One region of the Pseudoalteromonas sp. XMcav11-Q genome, then DNA from elsewhere that is predicted to be linked to it. Evidence: predicted binding sites of a transcription regulator. Region 1 holds the regulator's gene; the other holds the start of a gene.
The links. Region 1 encodes NrdR, which represses ribonucleotide reductase genes. Its sites were predicted from a motif close to AAACACNANATNTNGTGTTT; they were not measured.
Positions count from the first base shown of each region.

Region 2: nrdA (class 1a ribonucleoside-diphosphate reductase subunit alpha) is a predicted target of NrdR. The motif match lies at 2,475-2,494, and genes of this name have one in related genera.

Region 1 is NZ_JBECOX010000006.1:76,478-87,992, reverse strand. Features, by position in the region: gene ABMY45_RS11575 (HAMP domain-containing sensor histidine kinase) at 1-1,059, opposite strand, end outside; gene ABMY45_RS11570 (response regulator) at 1,258-1,623, shown strand; gene thrA (bifunctional aspartate kinase/homoserine dehydrogenase I) at 1,864-4,278, shown strand; gene thrB (homoserine kinase) at 4,284-5,222, shown strand; gene thrC (threonine synthase) at 5,222-6,505, shown strand; gene glyA (serine hydroxymethyltransferase) at 6,763-8,019, shown strand; gene nrdR (transcriptional regulator NrdR) at 8,105-8,554, shown strand; gene ribD (bifunctional diaminohydroxyphosphoribosylaminopyrimidine deaminase/5-amino-6-(5-phosphoribosylamino)uracil reductase RibD) at 8,551-9,663, shown strand; gene ABMY45_RS11535 (riboflavin synthase) at 9,665-10,321, shown strand; gene ribBA (bifunctional 3,4-dihydroxy-2-butanone-4-phosphate synthase/GTP cyclohydrolase II) at 10,350-11,462, shown strand.
Region 2 is NZ_JBECOX010000012.1:85,003-96,517, forward strand. Features, by position in the region: gene gyrA (DNA gyrase subunit A) at 1-586, opposite strand, end outside; gene ubiG (bifunctional 2-polyprenyl-6-hydroxyphenol methylase/3-demethylubiquinol 3-O-methyltransferase UbiG) at 852-1,562, shown strand; gene ABMY45_RS18070 (HAD-IA family hydrolase) at 1,559-2,206, shown strand; gene nrdA (class 1a ribonucleoside-diphosphate reductase subunit alpha) at 2,562-4,847, shown strand; gene nrdB (class Ia ribonucleoside-diphosphate reductase subunit beta) at 4,901-6,031, shown strand; gene yfaE (class I ribonucleotide reductase maintenance protein YfaE) at 6,031-6,303, shown strand; gene ABMY45_RS18090 (YaeQ family protein) at 6,375-6,899, opposite strand; gene ABMY45_RS18095 (TonB-dependent receptor) at 7,074-9,527, shown strand; gene ABMY45_RS18100 (M1 family aminopeptidase) at 9,596-11,023, opposite strand; gene upp (uracil phosphoribosyltransferase) at 11,148-11,515, opposite strand, start outside.

The DNA of each region.
Region 1 (11,515 bases):
ATTAATATCGTGCGTAATACCGGCAACGAGACCACCAAGTGCCGCCATTTTTTCAGAGCCGACTAAGCGCTCTTGTGCCATGTTCAGCTCATCTACGTATTTCTCAAGTTCTTTTTGTTTCGTTAATAGTTCTTCTTCTGTTTGTTTTCTTAAATCAATCTCTTCTGTGAGCGTTAACTTCTGCTTTTCTAATTCATATTTTTGTTGCTGAAGATCCATCATCGCTTGGCTCAGGTTTGAGGTCTTACGTGCGACTTCTTGTTCCAGCTGAATGTTATGTTGATCAAGTTTTTCATTGCTGATCAAAAGCTCTTTTTGAGTTTGATCGAGCTTTTTACGATATTCAGAGACCTTATCAATTAGCTTATTGAATGCCTCTTCCATGATCTTTAGTTCATTACGCTCTTTTGCGCCGATATCTATTTTATGGCCATCAACGTTGTCGACCTCAAAGTCTTCAATTTGTTCGGTGAGATCGCTTAATGGTTCGGTAAGTAGCTTTCTGAAGGCAATTAAAAATAGAATAATCAAGAATGTTGTCTTGATCATCGCATTACCTATCAAAAAGTAGATAGAGATCATGATGCGACTAAAGACCACCTCTCGGCTAGAAAATAATGTTACGTCGCCGACTTGCGTTGCGCGTCCCGAGAATTCAAAAATCAACGGAAACGTATAACCAAACAAACCGGATGGCGTATCTTCGATTATTGCTTCTTCTTGAACAAGCTGTTGGCTATACAGCTCGTGAATATCTAGTGAGCGGCCAAGCTGTGAAATAATTTCGCCGCTGTCATCTCGTACAATAATTCCTTCGATCATGGGGATCGCAAGTAGCCCCTCAGCCGTAGTAACGGTCTGTTTCGTATTGAGTTCCCATATGGCACGGGTCAAACTGCGGCTAAAGGTTTTTTGCAGCATAGTAAGTTCATTGCGAATATAGTCTTTAGTATTGACGTATTCGGCAACGATTTGACCACATGTGACGACAAAGGTTAGAAGGAAGTAAACCGACAGCACATTGGTGAGCAATTTTTTTGAGAGGCTTTTTTGCAGCATGAATTAAGCTGAGCTCCTACGGTAAGTTCATCGCCTTTGTATAATCTGTTTTTAAAGTTAGCCAATAAATGGTTAAAAATAAATAATTATCTTCATTAATTATGCTTTTTAGCGCCTTACCTAGGAAAGTTTAATGTGTTATAAGATAGCGATATCCAGTGACCGTTTTATTAACGATAGTACAAGACTGACCACTTTATGAGTTATTCCGTCTTAGTTTGCGATGATTCGGCTGTCGCCCGTAAACAAGTCATTAAAAACTTACAAAGCAAATTAGACCTGACCTTGCACCAAGCACAGAATGGCCAGCAGGCGATTGATTTACTGAAAACCCAGCAAATAGATTTATTGTGCCTGGATTTAACCATGCCAATACTTGATGGGATTGCTGTGTTAGAGGCAATAAAAGCACACCGAATTGAATGTTTCGTGGTGGTTATTTCGGCAGATGTTCAGACCAAGATGAAAGAAAGAGTAGCAAATTTGGGGGCGTTAGGGTTTTTAGAAAAACCGGTTAAAGCAGAGCAGTTATTAGGATTACTGCACCAGTTTGGTATCCGATAACTTATCTATGCAAATTACAAATGTCACTATTAAAAATTTGCATAATCTATTTTGCTCTTTCGTATTGACAGCGCGGCTAAACTTCAGGCACTCTAAAATTATGAAAACGAATATTATCACTACGACCATTATTACAACCACCATCCTAACGGGATAGTGGCATAGGTCAGTGCGAGTTTGAAAAAGGCCTGTGTTCACTAAGAACACAGGCCTTTTTTGTTTTTGGAATGAGGAAAAATGATGCGAGTACTAAAGTTTGGAGGGTCTTCCCTCAAAGATTTTGCCTGTTTACAAAGAGTCAGCGAGCTAGTTAAAGACCATGGCCAACAACAAGCGCTTATCGTGCTGTCGGCTCCCGGTGGCATGACAGATCAGCTCGTTGAGCTTGCTGATTTGGCTGGACGAGGAGATGCGTTTGACTCCCAGTGGCAGTCATTTACTTCCCGCAGCCAAGGCTTATACGATGAAGTACAAGCGGTGTACGGTGGTGTTGTAGGCTGGCCTGACTTTGAATTACTTAAGAATAAATTAGATGGGGCCAAGTTACTGGGACATTGTCCAGATCAAGCAAGAGCCTATGTCATTAGTTTTGGCGAACGCATTAGCGTTGCGCTGATGGACACCATGCTGCAATCAGATTCAGTCGCGCTTAGTGCTGACGCTTGTGTAAAAACGCAGGGCGGGTATCTCGATGCTGAAGTTGACCTTAAGCTAAGTAAAGTATGTTTTGCAGAGTTAGTGCGTGCCCAAGCGTCGCGTTTTTATATCATGGCAGGATTTACGGGAAGCAATGAAGCGGGCGAGCTGACAACGCTTGGTCGCAACGGTTCTGACTACTCTGCAGCTGTCGCAGCTGCGTGTCTTGAAGCTGAAATCTGTCAAATCTGGACTGACGTTGATGGCGTTTACAGTGCAGATCCTCGTCTGATAAAGAAAGCGACTAAGGTCGACGTGCTATCTTATAAAGAAGCCATGGAGCTATCTTATTTTGGCGCTAAAGTGCTGCACCCAAAAACAATCTTACCTTGCGCCAAAGCTGATGTGCCTTGTGAAATTAAAAATACTCATGATCCAGAAGTGCCGGGTTCACTGATTTGTGCTCAGGGCGGTGGCGAGGCTCCAGTAAAAGCGCTTTCGAGTCTTGATAAACTTGCTATGCTGACCGTGGCAGGACCTGGGATGAAAGGCAAGGTTGGCATGGCTGCTCGGGTCTTTTCTGCACTGGCAGCAGATAACGTATCCATCGTACTTATTACGCAATCTTCTTGTGAATTCAGCATCAGTTTCTGTGTCCATGAGCAAGACTTAACACTTGCGCTGGTTGCGCTTGAACAGGCATTTGAGCTTGAAACGCAAGCAGGATTAATCGACCCAATTGAAGTGCAACGTAACCTTGCTATCGTTACTTTGGTTGGCGACAACATGAAAGCGCACAAAGGTCTTGCGGCCAAATTCTTTGCGTCACTTGCACAGGCTCAGGTGAATATTGTTGCCATCGCGCAGGACTCAACGGAGAGTTCTATTTCGGCGGTGGTTGATGGTGAACTTTGCCAAGATGCAGTAAAAGTGTGCCACGAAAACTTCTTCACGCACGTGCCATCCATCGATGTATTCTTGATTGGCTGCGGTCTAGTGGGTCAAGAATTAATGAAGCAGTTTCATAAGCAGCAAGCATGGCTTGAAAAACGCAATATCCGTTTGAACCTCTATGGCATTGCAAACTCAAGTAAGTGTTACTTAGACCCTGAAGGCGTTCCGTTTGATAACTGGGAATTGGCGCTTGAGAAAGCGGAGTCGGGCTTTGATTTACAACAGGTTAGCCAGTTTGTTAGACAAAATCATTTAATTAACCCTGTGATTGTCGATTGTAGTGCGGCTCAGTTTGTTGCCGATGGCTATTTAGACTTTCTTAACGCGGGCTTTCATGTCGTTGCGGCTAATAAAAAAGCCAATACTGGCAGCTATGAGTATTATCAGTCACTGCAGCAGGCTGCACTAGCTAAACGCCGTCACTTTCTATACGAAACCAACGTTGGCGCCGGACTCCCTGTATTAGACAACCTTAAATTGCTGTTTGGCGCAGGAGATGAATTGCTTTCATTCAGTGGTATTTTGTCTGGCTCGCTATCGTATATTTTTGGCGTATTGTCGGATGGTTTATCGCTATCGGAAGCGACAGAGAAAGCCAAACAAAGCGGTTTTACAGAGCCAGATCCGCGCGATGACTTATCTGGTACGGATGTCGCACGTAAGCTGCTTATCATTGCCCGTGAATCGGGACTGCCGTTGGAACTCAGTGATATTGAAGTTGAATCAGTATTACCTGAAGGGTTTGCTGAGGGCGCCAGTGTTGATGAATTTATGGCGCAATTACCGCAATTAGATGATGCTTTCGCAGCGCGTATTGCGGCGGCCAAAGCACAAGGCCAAGTGCTACGCTATGTCGGTTCAATTGTTGACGGTAAATGCCGCGTTGGCATTGAAGCGGTAGATAAAGAGCACGCTTTGTACGATATTCGTGACGGTGAAAACGCACTGGCTATTTTGAGCCAATATTATCAACCAAAGCCTTTTGTGATCAGAGGTTATGGCGCGGGCGCAGAAGTGACCTCTGCTGGCGTATTTGCTGATATCCTAAAAACGCTGTCGAGGTAGGAGCTATGAAAACATTTTATGCACCAGCGTCAATGGGGAATTTTTGTGTTGGCTTTGATGCCCTTGGCGCCGCACTCCAGCCTATTGATGGCAGTTTACTGGGTGATCAGGTCAGCGTTGAAGCCGCAGAGCGTGATACGTTCAACTGTATTGGTCCATATGCTGAAAAGCTCTCCGCTGATCCTAAAGACAATTTAGCGTTTCAGTGTTTACAGCACTTCAAACAGCATGTGGCACCCAACATGCCGGCGGTTGCCATGACCTTGTATAAAGGCCTTCCTGTTGGTTCAGGTCTAGGCTCTAGCGCTTGCTCTGTGGTTGCCGCTTTTGCTGCACTCAATGATTTTGCCAATACGCAATTAAGCCAAGAGGCGCTTATTGAATTAATGGCCGACTTTGAAGCTAAGGTCAGTGGTGGTCGTCACTACGACAACATCACGCCCTGCTACCTTGGTGGGCTACAACTGACAGCAGACTGCATTCCAAGTAAAGCAATCAGCGTTGCGCATGATGAAAGCTGGTTTTATGTTATTGCATATCCTGGCTTTGCCTTGAATACAGCGAAAGCAAGGCAAGCACTACCACAGCAGTTTTCTTTGCATGATACGGTGGAGTTTGCCCAGCGACTGTCGGGCTTTTGTTTATTGATGCAGTCAGGTCAATTTGACAAAGCACTGTCGATGATGAAAGACAGCATTGCCGAAGAAGCGAGAGCGCCACTCATTGCTGGCTTTAACGAAGCAAAAGACGCGCTACCAGCCCTAGGTGCCGAGCTGGTAAGTATTTCAGGGGCAGGGCCCACGCTATTTGCTATTTGTAAGTCTGAGCAACAGGCAAATGCAGTGCAGCAATGGTTGCAACAAAATTACATTAATGAAGCGGGTTTTAGCCATATTTGCCGATTAGATACGCTAGGCACAAGAGAATTAAAGGATCAAAAGTAATGAAATTAGTGAATTTAAAAGACGAACAGCAGATAGTCTCATTCGTTGAAGCGGTAAAAATTGGTTTAGGTCGTAACCAAGGGGTATTTTTCCCTCCTACATTTGAGTGTATTGCGGATGTTGATGCACTACTTGAATTACCTTTTGCTGAGCGCAGTGCCAAGGTATTACATCACCTTATTGGTGATGAACTACCACAAGATACCCTCGATGCGATGGTAAAACGCGCCTTTAATTTCCCTGCTAAATTAGTCGAAGTTGCTAAAAATCAGCATTGTTTAGAGCTTTTTCATGGGCCAACATTGGCGTTTAAAGACTTTGGCGGCCGCTTTATGGCGGAATGCATTAGCATGTTTAATCAAGGTGAGCGCGTGACTATCCTCACCGCAACAAGTGGTGACACGGGCGCCGCCGTTGCCCATGCATTTTACGAAAAAGAAAATGTCGATGTGGTGATCCTTTATCCTCATGGCAAAATTTCGCTTGCCCAACAAAAGCTGTTTACAACACTTGGGAAAAACATTCATTGTTATGCTGTAGATGGCAGCTTTGATGACTGCCAAGCGATGGTGAAGTCTGCATTCCTTGATGACGAAGTAAAGCAAAAGCTTGGTCTTAATTCGGCAAACTCCATCAACATCAGCCGTTTAGTGGCACAAGTGTGTTATTACTTTGAAGCGCTAGCACAATTACCTAAATCTCAGCGTGATAAAGTGCATGTTTCAGTGCCAAGTGGTAACTTCGGCAACGTCTGTGCAGCAATGATTGCGGCGGTGATTGGATTACCTATTGCCAAGTTAAGTGCCACGACAAACCAAAATGATACTGTGCCCCGTTACATTGCCTCGGGTGAGTGGCAACCAAACGACACTTTAGAGTCACTCTCTAATGCGATGGACGTGAGTAAACCTAATAACTGGCCTCGTGTTGAAATCATGTTAGAAAGAGGGGATTTTAACAAACATGACTTTTATTCACGTTCGGTATCGGAAGCACGGACTCAGGCGGTAATGCAAGAATTACATGACAAAGGTTACTTGGCTGAGCCACACACTGCGATAGCCTACGAAGGATTAGCGCTGGACCCTCAAGCGGATGAAACCGGAATTTTCCTTGCCACTGCGCATCCTGCGAAGTTTAAAGAATCTGTAGAAGGTGTTTTAAATCAGCAGCTTGATATGCCGAAGCCGTTGGCCGATGCATTGCAAAAACCATGTTTGGCAGAGCCGCTTAGTGCAGATTATGATGCTTTGAAGGCAGCAATGTTAGCAAAACTCAACTAAATAAGAGAGCCTGTCTGAGTGGGTAGAACGCCCACTCAGATAAGGTCAATTCCAAGACTATATTAGCTTTTCAAATGCAACTTAGGTTGTCTTATTTAAAATATTAATGTTTAAATAAAAAAATATCATCGCGATAGGGGTGTGAAATAAATTCAATCCCTGCTTAAATATGCCCATGCTGATTTCATAGGCAAACTGGTTATCTTATGATGCTAGATTGTCTTTAAAAATACCCTTACGTTTACCTAGGAGAAACCATGTTAGAACGTAACATGAATATTGCAGATTTTGACCCAGAACTATTTGCAGCGATTGAAGCAGAAACTTCACGTCAAGAAGAGCACATCGAGCTTATCGCTTCTGAGAACTACTGTAGCCCACGTGTACTTGAAGCGCAGGGTTCTCAGCTAACAAACAAGTATGCTGAAGGTTACCCAGGTAAGCGTTACTATGGCGGTTGTGAGCACGTTGACGTGGTTGAGCAGCTCGCGATTGACCGTGCCAATGCGCTATTTGGTTCGACTTACGCAAACGTTCAGCCTCACGCTGGCTCACAAGCAAATGCGGCGGTATTCCAAGCGCTACTTCAGCCACATGACACTGTGCTAGGTATGAGCCTTGCTCACGGTGGTCACTTAACGCACGGTTCACACGTAAACTTCTCTGGTAAAACGTACAATGCTATCCAGTACGGTCTAAACGAAGAAACTGGTGAAATCGATTACGCGCAAGTTGAAGCGTTAGCACTTGAGCACAAGCCAAAAATGATCATCGGTGGTTTCTCTGCGTACTCAGGTATCGTTGACTGGGCTAAGTTCCGCGAAATCGCTGATAAAGTAGGCGCTTACCTACTTGTTGATATGGCGCACGTTGCAGGTCTTGTTGCCGCTGGTATATACCCAAGCCCAGTGCCTCATGCACACGTTGTAACAACAACAACGCACAAAACGCTAGCGGGTCCTCGTGGTGGTCTTATCATCTCTGCTTGTGATGATGAAGAAATCTATAAAAAGCTAAACTCTGCGGTATTCCCTGGCGGTCAAGGTGGTCCTCTATGTCACGTTATCGCTGCGAAAGCGGTTGCGTTCAAAGAAGCACTACAGCCAGAGTTCAAGTCATACCAAGAGCAAGTGGTTAAAAATGCACAAGCTATGGTTGCGGTACTTCAGGAGCGTGGTTATAAAGTGGTTTCTGGCAAAACTGAAAACCACCTGTTCCTACTTGACCTGATTGATAAAGACATCACCGGTAAAGATGCGGATGCAGCGCTTGGCCGTGCAAACATCACAGTAAACAAAAACTCTGTACCAAACGATCCACGTTCACCGTTCGTTACTTCTGGTCTTCGTATCGGTTCTCCTGCGATCACTCGTCGTGGCTTCAAAGAAGCTGAGTCGAAAGAGCTTGCTGGCTGGATCTGTGACGTACTAGACAACATCAATGATGAGTCTGTACAGGCACAAGTGAAAGAAAAAGTAAAAGCAATTTGCGCTAAATTACCTGTTTACGCATAATTTCGCTCACAAAAAAGCAGTTTTTTGTTATGATTAAGGCCGCATTCAAGCGGCCTTTTTTGTTTTTGAGTCAACGAGAGCGTCTATGCATTGTCCATTCTGTACAGCCAAAGATACCAAAGTAATAGATTCACGTTTGGTTGCTTCCGGCCACCAAGTCCGTCGCCGTCGTGAGTGTATTTTATGCCACGAACGCTTTACTACCTTCGAGGGCGCAGAGCTCTTAATGCCGCGCGTGATAAAGCAAGATGGTACCAGGGAGCCTTTCAATGAGGATAAGTTACTCAATGGCATGCACCGAGCGTTGGAAAAGCGTCCTGTTAGTACAGAACAAATAGAAGAAGTAGTACACCAAATTAAATCTCAAATTCGTGGTACTGGCGAACGTGAAGTACCAAGCGACATGATTGGCGAATGTATTATGGAAGCCCTCAAAAAGCTCGATAAAGTGGCTTATGTGCGATTTGCTTCAGTATATCGCTCTTTCGAAGATATTCGTGAGTTTGGTGAAGAAATTGCGAGGTTGGGGGATTGAGCCAGTTCACAACGCAAGACCATGATTATATGAGCCGCGCCATCACGCTTGCAAAGCGCGGTAAATACACCACAACACCCAATCCAAACGTCGGCTGTGTGATCGTAAAAGACGGTGAAATCGTCGGCGAAGGTGCACACTTAAAAGCAGGTGAAGGCCATGCTGAAGTACATGCGCTTAAGCAAGCTGGAGCTAAAGCCGCAGGTGCAACTGCCTATGTAACGCTTGAACCATGTAGTCACTATGGCAGAACGCCGCCGTGTGCAAAAGGTCTGATTGACGCAGGCGTCAGCAGAGTGGTTGCAGCCATGGTTGATCCCAACCCACAAGTTGCAGGGCGTGGATTGGCAATGTTAGAAGCCGCGGGAATTGCAACGGCTTTTGGTTTGTTAGAGCCACAAGCAAGGGCACTGAATACCGGATTCTTGAAGCGAATGGAGTATGGGTTGCCGTTCGTGACTTGTAAGCTGGCCGCTTCTGTTGATGGTAAAACCGCACTAAACAATGGCCAGAGCAAGTGGATTACCTCAGCGGCAGCGCGCTTAGACGTACAGCGCCACCGCGCGCAGAGCTGTGTGGTCTTGACCGGAGCCGATACGGTTATGGTAGACAACGCAAGACTCAATGTTCGTGAGGAGTTTTTGCAAGACACCGATTATCCTCAATCTGAGCTACGCCAGCCGATACGTGCGATTATTGACTCACAAAATCGTCTGACACCAGATCTTGCGCTATTTACAATTGCATCTCCAGTGATTATTTTCCGCCGTACTATTGATAATTCAGTGCAATGGCCTCATTTCGTAGAGCAAATTGTCGTGCCTGAAATCAACGGTAAGCTCGACCTAAAAGCCGTGCTCAACAAGCTGGCTGAAAAGCACTGTAATTATGTTTGGCTAGAAGCCGGTGCCACCCTTGCGGGGGTAATGCATGAACAAGGGCTAATCGATGAATATATCATCTATTTGGCACCGAAAATAATTGGCGCTGGAAAAGGGCTGTTTAACACCACACCACTGAGTGCCATGTCGCAAATACCTGAGTTAGTGTTTGGCGACGTTTGCCAAGTGGGGCCTGATCTCAAACTTATCGCGACTAAAGAGAAGTAAAATGTTTACAGGTATTATCGAAGCAACAGGAACATTAACTCAATTGCAGCTCAAGGGCGGCGATTTAATTGTTCGTGTGACCACGACATCTCTTGATATGAGTGATGTAAACTTGGGTGATAGTATTGCCACGAACGGGGTTTGCCTGACCGTAACTGAGAAGTTTCATGATGGCTTCAAAGCCGATGTTTCTAACGAAACCTTAAGTTTGACGCGTTTTGCCGAGTACAAACAAGGCCAAAAGGTAAATCTTGAAAAGGCACTGCAGCCGATTTCACGCCTAGGCGGTCATTTGGTGTCAGGCCATGTGGATGGTATTGCTGAAGTGGTTGAGATAACCGCTAATGCCAGAGCGACTGACTATTGGTTAGCTGCGCCGTCATCGCTAATGAAGTATATTCCGTATAAAGGTTCGGTTGCCATTGATGGTATCAGTTTGACGGTCAATGCCGTGGAACAAAATCGCTTTAAATTGACCATAGTGCCACACACGGCGCAAGAAACGACGATTGCAGGTTTTCAAGTCGGGTCAAAATTAAACCTAGAGGTTGACCAAATCGCCCGCTACCTCGAAAGACTAATTCAGGGTGAGCCAAGCGCTGCCAGCGAGTCCACTCTCACAACCAGTCTATTGGCGAAAGCTGGCTTTATAAAGTAGCCATAGACAAAGTAAAAATGGGAAAACTATGAGTTTAAATAGTGCTGAGGAAATCATCGCGGACATTAAAGCCGGTAAAATGGTTATTTTGATGGACGATGAAGACCGAGAAAATGAAGGTGATCTGATCATTGCAGCAGAGCACATTACACCAGATGCAATTAATTTCATGGCAACATATGGTCGCGGGTTAATCTGTTTGACCATGACACAGGAGCGCTGTGAGCAGCTGAACTTGCCACTAATGGTGAAAACCAATGGCGCTCAGTTCTCTACCAACTTTACTTTGTCTATTGAAGCTGCGAAAGGCGTAACGACGGGGATTTCAGCGGCAGATCGCGCCCGTACAGTACAAGCTGCAGTTGCCAAAGGTGCAGTACCTGAAGATATCGTACAACCAGGTCATATCTTCCCAATCATGGCGCAACCAGGCGGCGTTTTAACGCGTGCAGGCCATACTGAAGCCGGATGTGATTTAGCGCGTTTGGCGGGACTGGAGCCTGCATCTGTGATTGTTGAAATTCTCAATCCAGACGGCACTATGGCACGTCGCCCACAACTAGAAGTATTCGCAAAAGAACACGATATTAAAATCGGCACCATTGCTGATTTAATTGAGTATCGTAACTTAAACGAAACCACTATCGAAAAAGTAGCAGAGTGTAAACTGCCTACTGAGTTTGGTGAGTTTAATCTAGTGACGTACAAAGACACCATTGATAATCAACTGCATTATGCGATGGTAAAGGGCGAGATCAAATCGGAAGAAGCCAATTTAGTACGTGTGCATTTGCAAAGCACGTTTAACGATATTCTTCATTCAGATCGCAGCGCGGATAGAAGCTGGACACTGCAAAGTGCCATGAAGCACATCGCCGACAACGAAGGCGTATTAGTCATTCTTGGTAAGCAAGAACGCAGCGAAGAGATGGAAGCGCTGGTTAAGGCATTTGCTGCGGAAGATGCGGGTGAACAGGTGAACTACCGTAAATTCCAAGGTACTTCGCGTACCGTAGGTGTGGGGTCGCAAATTTTGGCTGATTTAGGCATTCAGAAAATGCGCCTAATGAGTCTACCTAAAAAATATCATGCACTGTCTGGTTTCCACTTAGAAGTGGTTGAATACGTCGAACCAAAATAATTCCAAAATAATTCCAAAATGCCAAATTGATCGCAATCGCCTATATTCAGATA
Region 2 (11,515 bases), on a different contig from region 1:
CCAAACAGCCATTGATCACCTCAGTTAAGTTGTGAGGTGGAATATTGGTCGCCATACCAACCGCAATACCAGATGAACCATTCACCAATAAGTTAGGCACTTTAGTTGGTAACACATCTGGAATTTGCTCTGTACCATCGTAGTTTGGTACATAATCAACGGTTTCTTTTTCAAGGTCAGCAAGTAACTCGTGAGCGACTTTCGCCATACGTACTTCGGTATAACGCATCGCAGCTGCAGAGTCACCATCGACAGAACCAAAGTTACCTTGTCCATCTACGAGCATATAGCGTAGAGAGAAAGGCTGAGCCATACGTACAATAGTATCGTAAACCGCGCTATCACCATGCGGGTGATATTTACCGATTACGTCACCAACTACACGAGCTGACTTTTTATAAGGTTTGTTCCAGTCATTTTTAAGTTCATTCATCGCGAACAATACACGACGGTGAACAGGCTTTAGGCCGTCACGTACGTCAGGTAATGCACGACCTACGATTACACTCATTGCATAATCTAGGTATGAATTTTTTAATTCATCTTCGATATTGACTGGCAGGATTTCATTGGCGAGATCAGACATTTGACTCCACTTTCCTTCAGTGTCCACCCCTTTTGTGTCACACTACAACTTGTGTTGAGATGCTATCTGAATAGCAAATTGCTTTTTCTGCTGAAGCGCCAATTAAACGCACTTCAAAAAATAGCCGAATTGCCTCAGAGTATCAGCGGGGGCTTTGTTTATTATAAAATTCGTCAAGTATGCTAACACACTTTTTACCGTTTTACAGGTGCTATTTTTATCTAATCCCCTTTATAATGCGCTCAATTCGACGAGGAAGTTTTTTATGACCGAACATCAAAATGTAGACCCTAATGAAATCGCTAAATTTGAAGAAATAGCAGAGCGCTGGTGGGACCGAGAGGGAGAATTTAAACCATTACACGACATTAACCCGTTGAGGTTGGACTTTATTAACGATAAGTGTGAAGGCCTATTCGCAAAAACAGTATTAGATGTCGGTTGTGGTGGCGGGATTTTAACAGAAAGCATGGCTAAGCTGGGTGCAAATGCAACCGGTATCGATATGGGGCAAGAGCCGCTTAACGTCGCAAAGCTCCACGCATTAGAGGTCGGCGTTAACGTAGACTATCAAAAAGTGCCAGCGGAAGAATTCGCAGCCATGCACCAAGGTGAGTTCGATGTAGTAACTTGCATGGAAATGCTAGAACACGTACCAGACCCAGAATCCATTATTCGTTCAGTCGCACAGCTAGTTAAGCCCGGCGGTCATGTATTTTTTTCTACCTTAAACAAAACTACAAAAGCGTATTTACTGGCTATCGTCGCCGCAGAAAAACTGCTTAAAATGGTTCCTGAAGGCACGCATGAGCATGATAAATTTATTCGCCCTTCGACCTTAATTGATTGGGCTGAAAAATACGACCTCAAAGTTAGGGCGGCGACAGGGATTAACTACAACCCTATCGGCAAAACATTTACCTTAACTAAAGACGTTTCAGTTAACTACATTCTACACTTTGAGAAGCTGGCATGATCCAGGCGGTACTATTTGATTTAGACGGCACCTTGCTGGATACCAGTGATGACTTAGGAGCCGCACTAAACCACGTTTTAGCTGCTAATAAAATGCCTATTGTCGGCAAACAGGTTTATAGCAGTGCGATTTCAAACGGCGTAGCAGCGATGTTGCAAGTAGGATTTGGTGAGTCATTAAAGCACTACGACATTCAAATATTACGGCAGGGTGTACTCGACTACTACCTGGAGAATTTATCAGTACATTCCCAATGCTTTGCGCAAATTGGTGAGTTATTAGCGGCACTTTTAGAAAAAGAGATTCAGGTTGGGATCATGACGAACAAACCTGAGTTTTTAACGCTTCCGCTACTAAAACAGATCCCTGAACTTGCAAAGATCGAGACAGTAGTATGCGGAGATACACTGGCGGTGGCCAAACCTCATCCCGAGCCTTTACTGTTAGTGGCGTCAAAATTGGGGGTGTCACCTGAGCAGTGTATTTATGTTGGTGATGCTGAGCGAGACATTATTGCTGCAAAATCCGCAAAAATGATTAGTGCAGCAGCAATGTGGGGATTCATTCCATCTGAATCCGAAGCTAAGTCTTGGCATGCGGATCTCTATCTTACTAACCCATTAGACACGTTATCGCATATTTAGTGTCGATAAAAAAATAAAACACCATATATTGTGTTTTTGCTATAATAGATACGAATTTGTGTAGAAAAAAATCAGTTAGAATTTTTTTTTATTTTTGCTGAAAAGCATCATCTTTTTGTTGATTTTTCTTTGTGGGCAGATAAGTGGATTGTCATAGGTTAGTGGATACTTACATAAATAAATTATCCCAAACTTATCCACAATTCTGTCCGAGTTGTTCTCTTGCAAATTCACGTCAACCCCACTATCTTGTGATCCCTAGCCACTAGGGCACCATATATAGTGGTGGTTTGCTAAACAATTTTATATTCGTGCGATATCTAAAGCGCGTTCCTAAGGAATACAGGCACATAACATGAACCAACAGCTATCTGTATGCAAAAGAAACGGTCGCAAAGAACCGTTAGATCTAGATAAGATCCATCGTGTCATTACATGGGCGGCAGAAGGCCTAGATAACGTCTCAGTTTCTCAGGTTGAATTAAAGTCACACATCCAGTTTTATGACGGTATTCGTACTGGTGATATCCACGAAACGATTATTAAAGCTGCAGCCGATCTGATCTCAAAAGAGTCTCCAGATTATCAGTATCTAGCCGCTCGTTTGGCTATTTTCCACTTGCGTAAGAAAGCCTATGGCTGTTTTGAGCCGCCGCACTTACACGACCATGTGGTAAAGCTGGTTGAAGACAAGCGCTATGATCAGCACCTTCTCACTGACTACACAAAAGCAGAGTTTGATGAGCTAAACAGCTACATCGACCATAGCCGAGATATGAACTTCAGCTATGCAGCCGTTAAGCAGTTGGAAGGTAAGTACCTTGTACAAAACCGCGTAACAGGTGAGATCTATGAAAGTGCGCAGTTCTTATATGTTCTTGTTGCTGCAAGCCTGTTTGCAAACTACCCGAAAGAAACACGTCTAGATTACATTAAGCGATTCTACGATGCGGTTTCAACATTCAAAATTTCATTACCAACGCCAATTATGGCTGGTGTTCGTACGCCGACACGTCAGTTTAGCTCATGCGTACTGATTGAATGTGCTGATAGCCTAGATTCAATCAACGCAACTTCTTCTGCGATTGTAAAATACGTCAGTCAGCGCGCTGGTATCGGTATTAACGCAGGTCGTATTCGTGCACTAGGTAGCCCAATCAGAAATGGTGAAGCGTACCACACAGGATGTATTCCGTTTTATAAGCACTTCCAAACAGCTGTTAAAAGCTGTTCTCAAGGCGGTGTGCGTGGTGGTGCAGCGACCCTATTCTACCCGCTTTGGCATCTTGAAGTTGAAAACCTATTAGTACTAAAAAATAACCGTGGTGTTGAAGAAAACCGCGTGCGTCATTTAGATTATGGCGTGCAGTTCAACAAAACCATGTATAGCCGCCTAATTAAAGACGACTATATCACGCTCTTTAGTCCATCAGATGTGCCAGGCCTTTACGACGCATTCTTTGAAGATCAAGATAAATTCGAAGAACTGTATGTTAAGTACGAGCAAGATGAGTCTATTCGTAAGAAACGCATTAAGGCGATTGAATTATTCTCAATGTTTGCGCAAGAACGTGCGAGCACCGGTCGTATTTATCTACAAAACGTTGACCACTGTAATACACACAGCCCGTTTGACTCTAAGGTTGCACCGATCCGCCAGTCAAACCTATGTCTTGAAATTGCACTACCAACGAAGCCGTTAAGCCATGTAAATGACCCTGAAGGTGAAATTGCACTTTGTACGCTTTCAGCGTTTAACTTAGGTGCTATCAAGTCTTTAGATGAGCTAGAAGAGTTAGCAGAGCTTGCGGTTCGCGCACTTGATAACCTATTAGACTATCAAGACTATCCTGTTCCTGCTGCGTACAATGCAACGATGGGACGCCGTACACTGGGTATCGGTGTGATTAACTTTGCTTATTATCTTGCAAAGAATGGTGTTAAGTACTCAGACGGTAGTGCTAACGGCCTAACACACAGAACATTTGAAGCGATCCAATACTATCTGATGAAAGCATCGAATGAACTGGCAAAAGAACGCGGCGCTTGTCCTAAGTTTAACGAGACGACCTACTCACAAGGTATCATGCCAATAGATACCTATAAGCGTGACCTTGATAAAGTCTGTGAAGAGCCATTACGCCTTGACTGGGATGCGTTAAGAGCAAGTATCCAAGAACACGGTATGCGTAACTCAACGTTGTCAGCCTTGATGCCATCTGAAACATCATCGCAAATTTCAAACGCGACAAACGGTATTGAACCACCTCGTGGTCATATCAGTGTTAAAGCAAGTAAAGATGGTATCTTGAAGCAAGTTGTACCTGAGTACGATCGCCTCAAGAACAACTATGAACTACTTTGGGATATTCCATCTAACGATGGTTACCTTGCGCTGGTTGGTATTATGCAGAAGTTCATCGATCAAACTATCTCTGCAAATACCAATTATGATCCAAGTAAGTTTGAAGCAGGTAAAGTTCCTATGAAGCTATTGCTAAAAGACTTACTCACCGCATACAAACTTGGTGTTAAAACACTTTATTACCATAACACCCGCGACGGTGCTTCGGATGCTCAAGATGAGATGAAACCAGAAGCAGAAGACGATGGTTGTGAAGGCGGCGCTTGTAAAATATAACTTTTTATGCGGGTGGTCATCACCCGCTTTTTTAGGTATTGAGTAACACATTTATGGCATATTCTACGTTTAGCAGAAATCATAACGACCAATTAAAAGAACCGATGTTTTTCGGACAAACTGTTAATGTATCTCGCTACGACCAACAGAAGTTCCCTATTTTCGAAAAGCTAATTGAAAAGCAATTATCGTTTTTCTGGCGTCCAGAAGAAGTAGACGTAAGTAAGGATAGATTGGACTTTCAGGCACTTCCTGAGCACGAAAGACATATCTTTTTGAGCAACCTAAAATATCAAACATTGCTAGACAGTGTGCAAGGTCGCTCTCCAAACGTTGCACTTTTGCCGATCGTCTCCATCCCTGAGCTTGAAACTTGGATCGAAACTTGGGCATTTAGTGAAACTATTCACAGTCGCTCTTATACTCACATTATTCGTAATGTAACGCAAAACCCTGAGTTAATCTTTGATGACATCGTGGGCAATGACAAAATTGTTGAACGTGCGGATGCAGTGACCAAGTATTATGACGAACTGATTGAAAAGGTAAGCCTTTATAATCAATACGGTGAAGGCAAGCATGAAATTAACGGCACAACGGTCGTCATAAACTTGTTTGAACTGAAAAAGCTTCTGTACCTTTGCATCATGTCAGTAAACATCTTAGAAGCTATTCGCTTCTACGTGAGTTTTGCCTGCTCGTTTGCTTTTGCTGAGCGAGAGCTTATGGAAGGTAATGCAAAGATCATCAAGCTAATTGCTCGTGATGAAGCGCTTCATTTGTCTGGCACACAGCACATGCTGAATATCATGCAAGAAGGCAAAGATGACCCTGAAATGTCTATCGTGGCAGCACAATGCCGTGACGAAGCGATTAAGATGTTTGTTGAAGCAGCTGAGCAAGAAAAAGAATGGGCTGAGTATCTGTTTAAAGACGGTTCAATGATTGGACTAAACAAAGATATTTTGTGTCAATACGTTGAGTACATCACAAATATTCGTATGTCAGCGGTTGGTTTACCAACGCAATTTGAGACCAAATCGAACCCGATTCCGTGGATCAATGCTTGGCTTGTTTCTGACAATGTTCAAGTTGCACCACAGGAAGCTGAGATCAGCTCATACCTTGTTGGACAAATCGACTCTGAAGTTGATGCCTCTGACTTTGGCGATTTCGACCTGTAATGGTTGAAAAGCCATCCTTCCTAATTCAGGTTGAGAATATTGAGGAGCCACTGGAATATGTGGCTTCTTCGTCTTCGATACTCGAAACCCTTGAAGCCGCAAATATTGAAGTCCCCTATCAATGCCGCGAGGGTTTTTGCGGCGCCTGCCGCGCCAAGCTCATTGAAGGACAAACACAGTACGCGAACGAGCCGCTTGCTTTTGTGAGAGATGGGGAAATTTTATTGTGCTGTAGCAGACCCACAAGCCATATTAAAATAGAGTTGCCGTAAATAACCAAAATCCGCGACATAACAACTTGTTCTCTAGCAGCCGTTATCCCGAGTTTAGGTTAACTAGTGCGTTAAATCAGCTTGGTAATTTGAGTACGAATGTAGTGTTCACTATCAGTAACACTCATCGCCCCATTTTCAAAAATCACGTCCCAATGTAAACTTCGCGTCAGCATTTCACACAATTCAGCTACAAAGTCCGTGGGAATACTAAACACAGAGAAAGATCCAATAAACTGTAATTGCGCTCGACGCTCTTCAAACCATTGCTCACCGTCAGCACACAACACTACAACCTTAGCATAAAGCTTTTCATACTTGAGTATCTCATCGACCTCTAAGGTACCAATAAACAAAGCGACTTCAACCTGGTCGTTGTCGTCTTCTAGCCATACGTCCGGCCAATGTTTTTTCTCCGCCTTGCTCCACTTTGCCGGCTTATCAAAAGACAGTGCGCATATCCCAAGCAGTTTCATCGCAAAATGCTCGCTACTTTCTTTTGACAACATGGCGGTAGTAAACGCTTCTTCATGGTGGCTATGGTGAAATAAGTCAGCAACCTTAATCCTTGCCTTGAAAACAAATGGCTTGTTCATTATGTTGTGCTCACTTTAGCTTGTTTCTTAACTATAGCTGTAATTCTAATTTCAACAATAACTAAGTTATAGTATAACGTTATTGATCCGCAAAATTTGTAGTGTTATATTATCACTCTATTAGTCGAACAGCTCACTCGTTCAATACATAACCTAACTCGTGGTAATAAAAATATGTTTAAGCAGTCTCTTATCGCCAGCGCATTAATTTCAATAATAGGTGCAGCGCCAGCTTATGCTGCACAACTAACAGGTAAAGTTGTTGACGCAAACAATCAACCACTTAGTAATGTAACCATCCATCTTCATGGCAAAAGCAAGTCAGTTAAATCAGATAAGAATGGCCAATTTACCATTGCAATAGATGCTGATTCTCAATTACACGTTACTAAGCCTAATTATCTTGATAAACGTGTAGATGTAGATGAAGCCCAAGGATTTGTTCGAGTCGAACTAAAACCAACATCTGTTGAGAGCATTGTTGTTTACTCTTCTGCCCTACATAAAAATAGTATGGAAATGACCTCTCCGGTCAGTGTATTAAGTGGGGATGAGCTAAAAAACCGTGCCAAACCAACACTGGGTGAAACACTAAAAGGCCAACCAGGGATCAATGCTAGTTACTTTGGTCCGGTGAGTTCAAGCCCTATCATCCGTGGTTTAGATGGTCCTCGGGTTAAAATCACGCAAAACGGGTTAGACAGTAGCGATGCCTCGCGCGTTGGCCCAGATCACGCCAACACTAATGACTCGCTGGCTGCGCAGCAAATTGAAGTGCTAAGAGGTCCTGCAACCCTACTTTACGGCTCAGGTGCAATCGGTGGTGTGGTTAATGTTGTTGATAATCGTATTCCGACAGACGTGATCGATAGCCTTCAGGGCGCTGCCGACTATAGCCATGATACCAACTCAAATACCAATACCTTTGCGGTATTATTAGAATCCGGCTTTGACGGATTTAACTTCCATTTCGATGGCGTTAAGCGTAAAGGTGGTGATTATGAAACCCCTAATTTCGCGCTTCCACACGACGAACATGAAGAACACGAGCATGAACATGAAGGCGAAGATCATGCCCACGAGGCAGAAGAGCATGAAACAGAGTACGCCAATCGCGTCGACAATACCTTTATCGATTCTGAGCAATTTAACTTAGGTACAAGTTACGTTGGCGATCATCTGACCGTTGGTTTCTCTTATGGCCGTGTTGATACGGACTATGGTATTCCTGCTCACTCTCATATTGGTCATGACCATGATCACGAGCATGAAGAGGAAGGGCATGACCACGAAGAAGAATCCGTATTTGCTCGAGTAAAACAAGACCGTTGGCAAGGGCTTGTAAATTATGCAGTACACAGTGACTGGCTTGAATCTGTTGGCCTACGTGTCGGCTACACCGATTACGAACACGCTGAAATTGAAGATGGAAACATAGGTACTGTATTTGAAAATGATACAACTGAGTTACGCTTAACGGCAGAGCACCGCTTAGGAGAGTGGCACGGCACTGTTGGTTATCATTTCTCCGACAGCGATTACGCCGCAAACGGTGCAGAAGCTTTCACGCCATCGACCAATACCAAAACGCACGCACTTTACATCCTTGAAGAACGTCGTTTTGGAGACTTCACACTTGAGTTAGGTGCTCGTATTGAAGACTACCAGTTATCAAGCAAAGGCAATCAACTGGAAGCGTACGAAGAAGATCATAACCATGAAGGTGAACACGATCATGATCACGACCACGGCCATGGTGGTAACTTAGATAATGGGTTTATTTCTTATGACCTGGAAATGACCAATCTAAGCTTGTCTATTGGTGGCGTGTACGACTTTGCTGAAGGCCAAAACGTCGCTGTTTCGCTGTCTCGCTCGGAGCGCGCACCATTAACCGCCGAATTGCTTTCAAATGGCATTCATATCGCAACCAGCACCTATGAACTAGGGCTTGGTTATGAGCTAGAAGGTGATCATTTACACTTTGAGCCGCAAGATATCGAACAAGAAACATCAAACAACCTAGACATTAGCTTTAGAAAGTTCTCAGGTAACTTTGGCTATACCGTTAATTTCTTCTATAACGACATCGAAAACTTCTACTATCAGGCATTAACAGACTATATCTATAGTCCAGAGCACGGTTTAGAAGTGGCGGATCATGCACATGAAGGCGCTGTTCCGGTGTTTAAGTTTGAAAGCAGTGATGCCAAGCTATACGGCCTTGAGTTTGATGCCCATTACAAACTAAGCAACTTTGCACGCGTCAAAGTGTTTGGTGACTCGCTGACAGCGAAGTTAGATAACGACGAATATTTACCACGTATTCCAAGCAACAAGCTAGGTCTCGATTACGAACACAGTTACGAGAACCTAACAGCTAACTTCACGGTGACACATTACTTCAAGCAAGACAACATCGCGAGCTATGAAAGTGAAACTAAGGGCTATACGTTAGTGGATATGTCGTTTAACTATGACTTTGAGTTTATGGGCAGTGACATGGTTGGTTATGTTAACCTTGATAACCTAACAGATGAGCTAGGCTTTGTGCATAGCTCGTTTATCAAAGAGCAAGCCCCTCTTCCAGGTCGTAATATCAAGCTTGGTATCAGAGGCTACTTTTAATACCGATTCCTTTCTTTTATAGAAGCCAAAAAGCTACCTCTTGTGGGTAGCTTTTTTATTTGGATTATTTATATTTTACTACTTCTTATACTCAACGTGATGAAGTTCTCAAAGTTGGTAGCGTCTAAAATATCAAGCGTGAACCTATGGCTATTCACCCAACGAGATAATATCCAATCAATGTTAGGATCTTTCAAATCACGCAGTGCAAGGATAAAGTCGCCTGTTGATGCTCCGCTTTTAACATGTGCTGCATAAAAAGTACGTAGTAAATGATTAAACCTTTCCTCTCCTAGCTCATGATGCAAAAGCGCAAAAAATAGCGCCCCTACCGAATAGGCATTAAGCCCAGCTTTTCCATACTCTTCAAACGCAGTCGTTAAATATTTAGGCTGTTTAACGAACTGGTTTTTTGCTCGTTTTAGTACGTTTGTCATATGCGAGCTTAAAGACACCCTTTTATTCAGCCGTGAATCCGTTAAATATTCTAAAAAGGTAGCCTTACCTTCATTCCAGCGTGGTGAGTAGCTTTCATTCGAACGTGGGTCCCATAGATGACTCAGTTCGTGATACAAACGAGTTACCTCCACAAACCCCTCGCTGTCTTGAATAATTGCGGTAACATCAGCTTGAGCACCAAACCCCTTTGGGATCTCTATAAAGCTAAACTCACCAGTGCTTTGACGTTGACCAAACCAACTTTCATACAATGTTATAGTTTGTTTTGCCTTTTCCATATAGTCAGTTGCATATTTATTTCCCGGTAACGTAAATAGCTTAAAGCCATGCCCTTTTGTCACGGTATATGGTGCGACCATGAAGTCCATTCTCCATGAGGGTTTCTGGTTTTTGTATGAATAAACCTTTCGTCCTTGATCGGTTTCTGTTACGCCTAGTAAAATTCCACCATTTGCTACTACTAAGCCGCTATCCACTTCGATGCTAGCGGTGTAGTTATACAGCTTCTGCCAAAAGCGTGACGCGCGATTGACCCTATCATCAGGCACTGTGATGAGCGGATAAGCATATGCGTCCATACGAATAATAGAAAACAAAGGGGTGATGTCATCTTTAATATAAGCCATCCCAGTTTCTACATACCCCTTTATATGGCCAGAATAATTAACAGTAAAAGTTGTTTGTTGATCGGGTTGGAGCGCCTCAGATAACGATAATTTAATATAATTAGACTGAAATAGTGAGTCATCTATATTACTTACTACTCCTTGTGTATAGTTGAGGGACTTACCCGCTTCCGAAGTGATATCGACAACACTAAGCAAGCGATAAAGTCTTAATGGGATTACTCTAGTTGGTGTTGTTCCTTGATTTTTAACCGTTATCGTTGCGCTGCCAGATAGATTGCTTGTTTGTGTATGTATGTTGAGATTGAGATGATAGTTGGTTGCAAATGTTTCTATTTTTTCAATGCTGGGGAGCTCGCTTGCTGAAGCAGAAATGCAGCTTAGCCACAAAAAAATACGTAGCAAATACATCGTCTATCCTTAATATTATTTTGTTGTTTTAACAAAAATAGAGCGGAAGGCATGTTTTTACTACCATATTTTTTTGTATCATTGTTTTAGATCAAAAAACAAAATCTGTTAATCACTAAACCTGCTAGGTTCTCGTACCAAAGATTTTGTCACCGGCATCACCAAGCCCAGGGACTATATATCCTTTCTCATTTAAGTGGCTATCTAATGCTGCCGTGTATATTTCAACGTCAGGATGCGCTTCTTCCACTAACTTTACTCCCTCAGGCGCAGCTACCAGCACAATCGCTCTGATCTCTTTTGAACCTGCTTTTTTTAGCATGTCGATAGTAGCAATCAGTGAGCCACCCGTTGCCAGCATTGGATCAATAACCAAAGCGAGTCTAGCATCGATATTGCCCACCAACTTCTCAAAATAAGGCACTGGCTCAAGTGTTTCTTCGTTACGCTGTAAACCCACAACACTTACTTTAGCTGCTGGGATCAATTGCA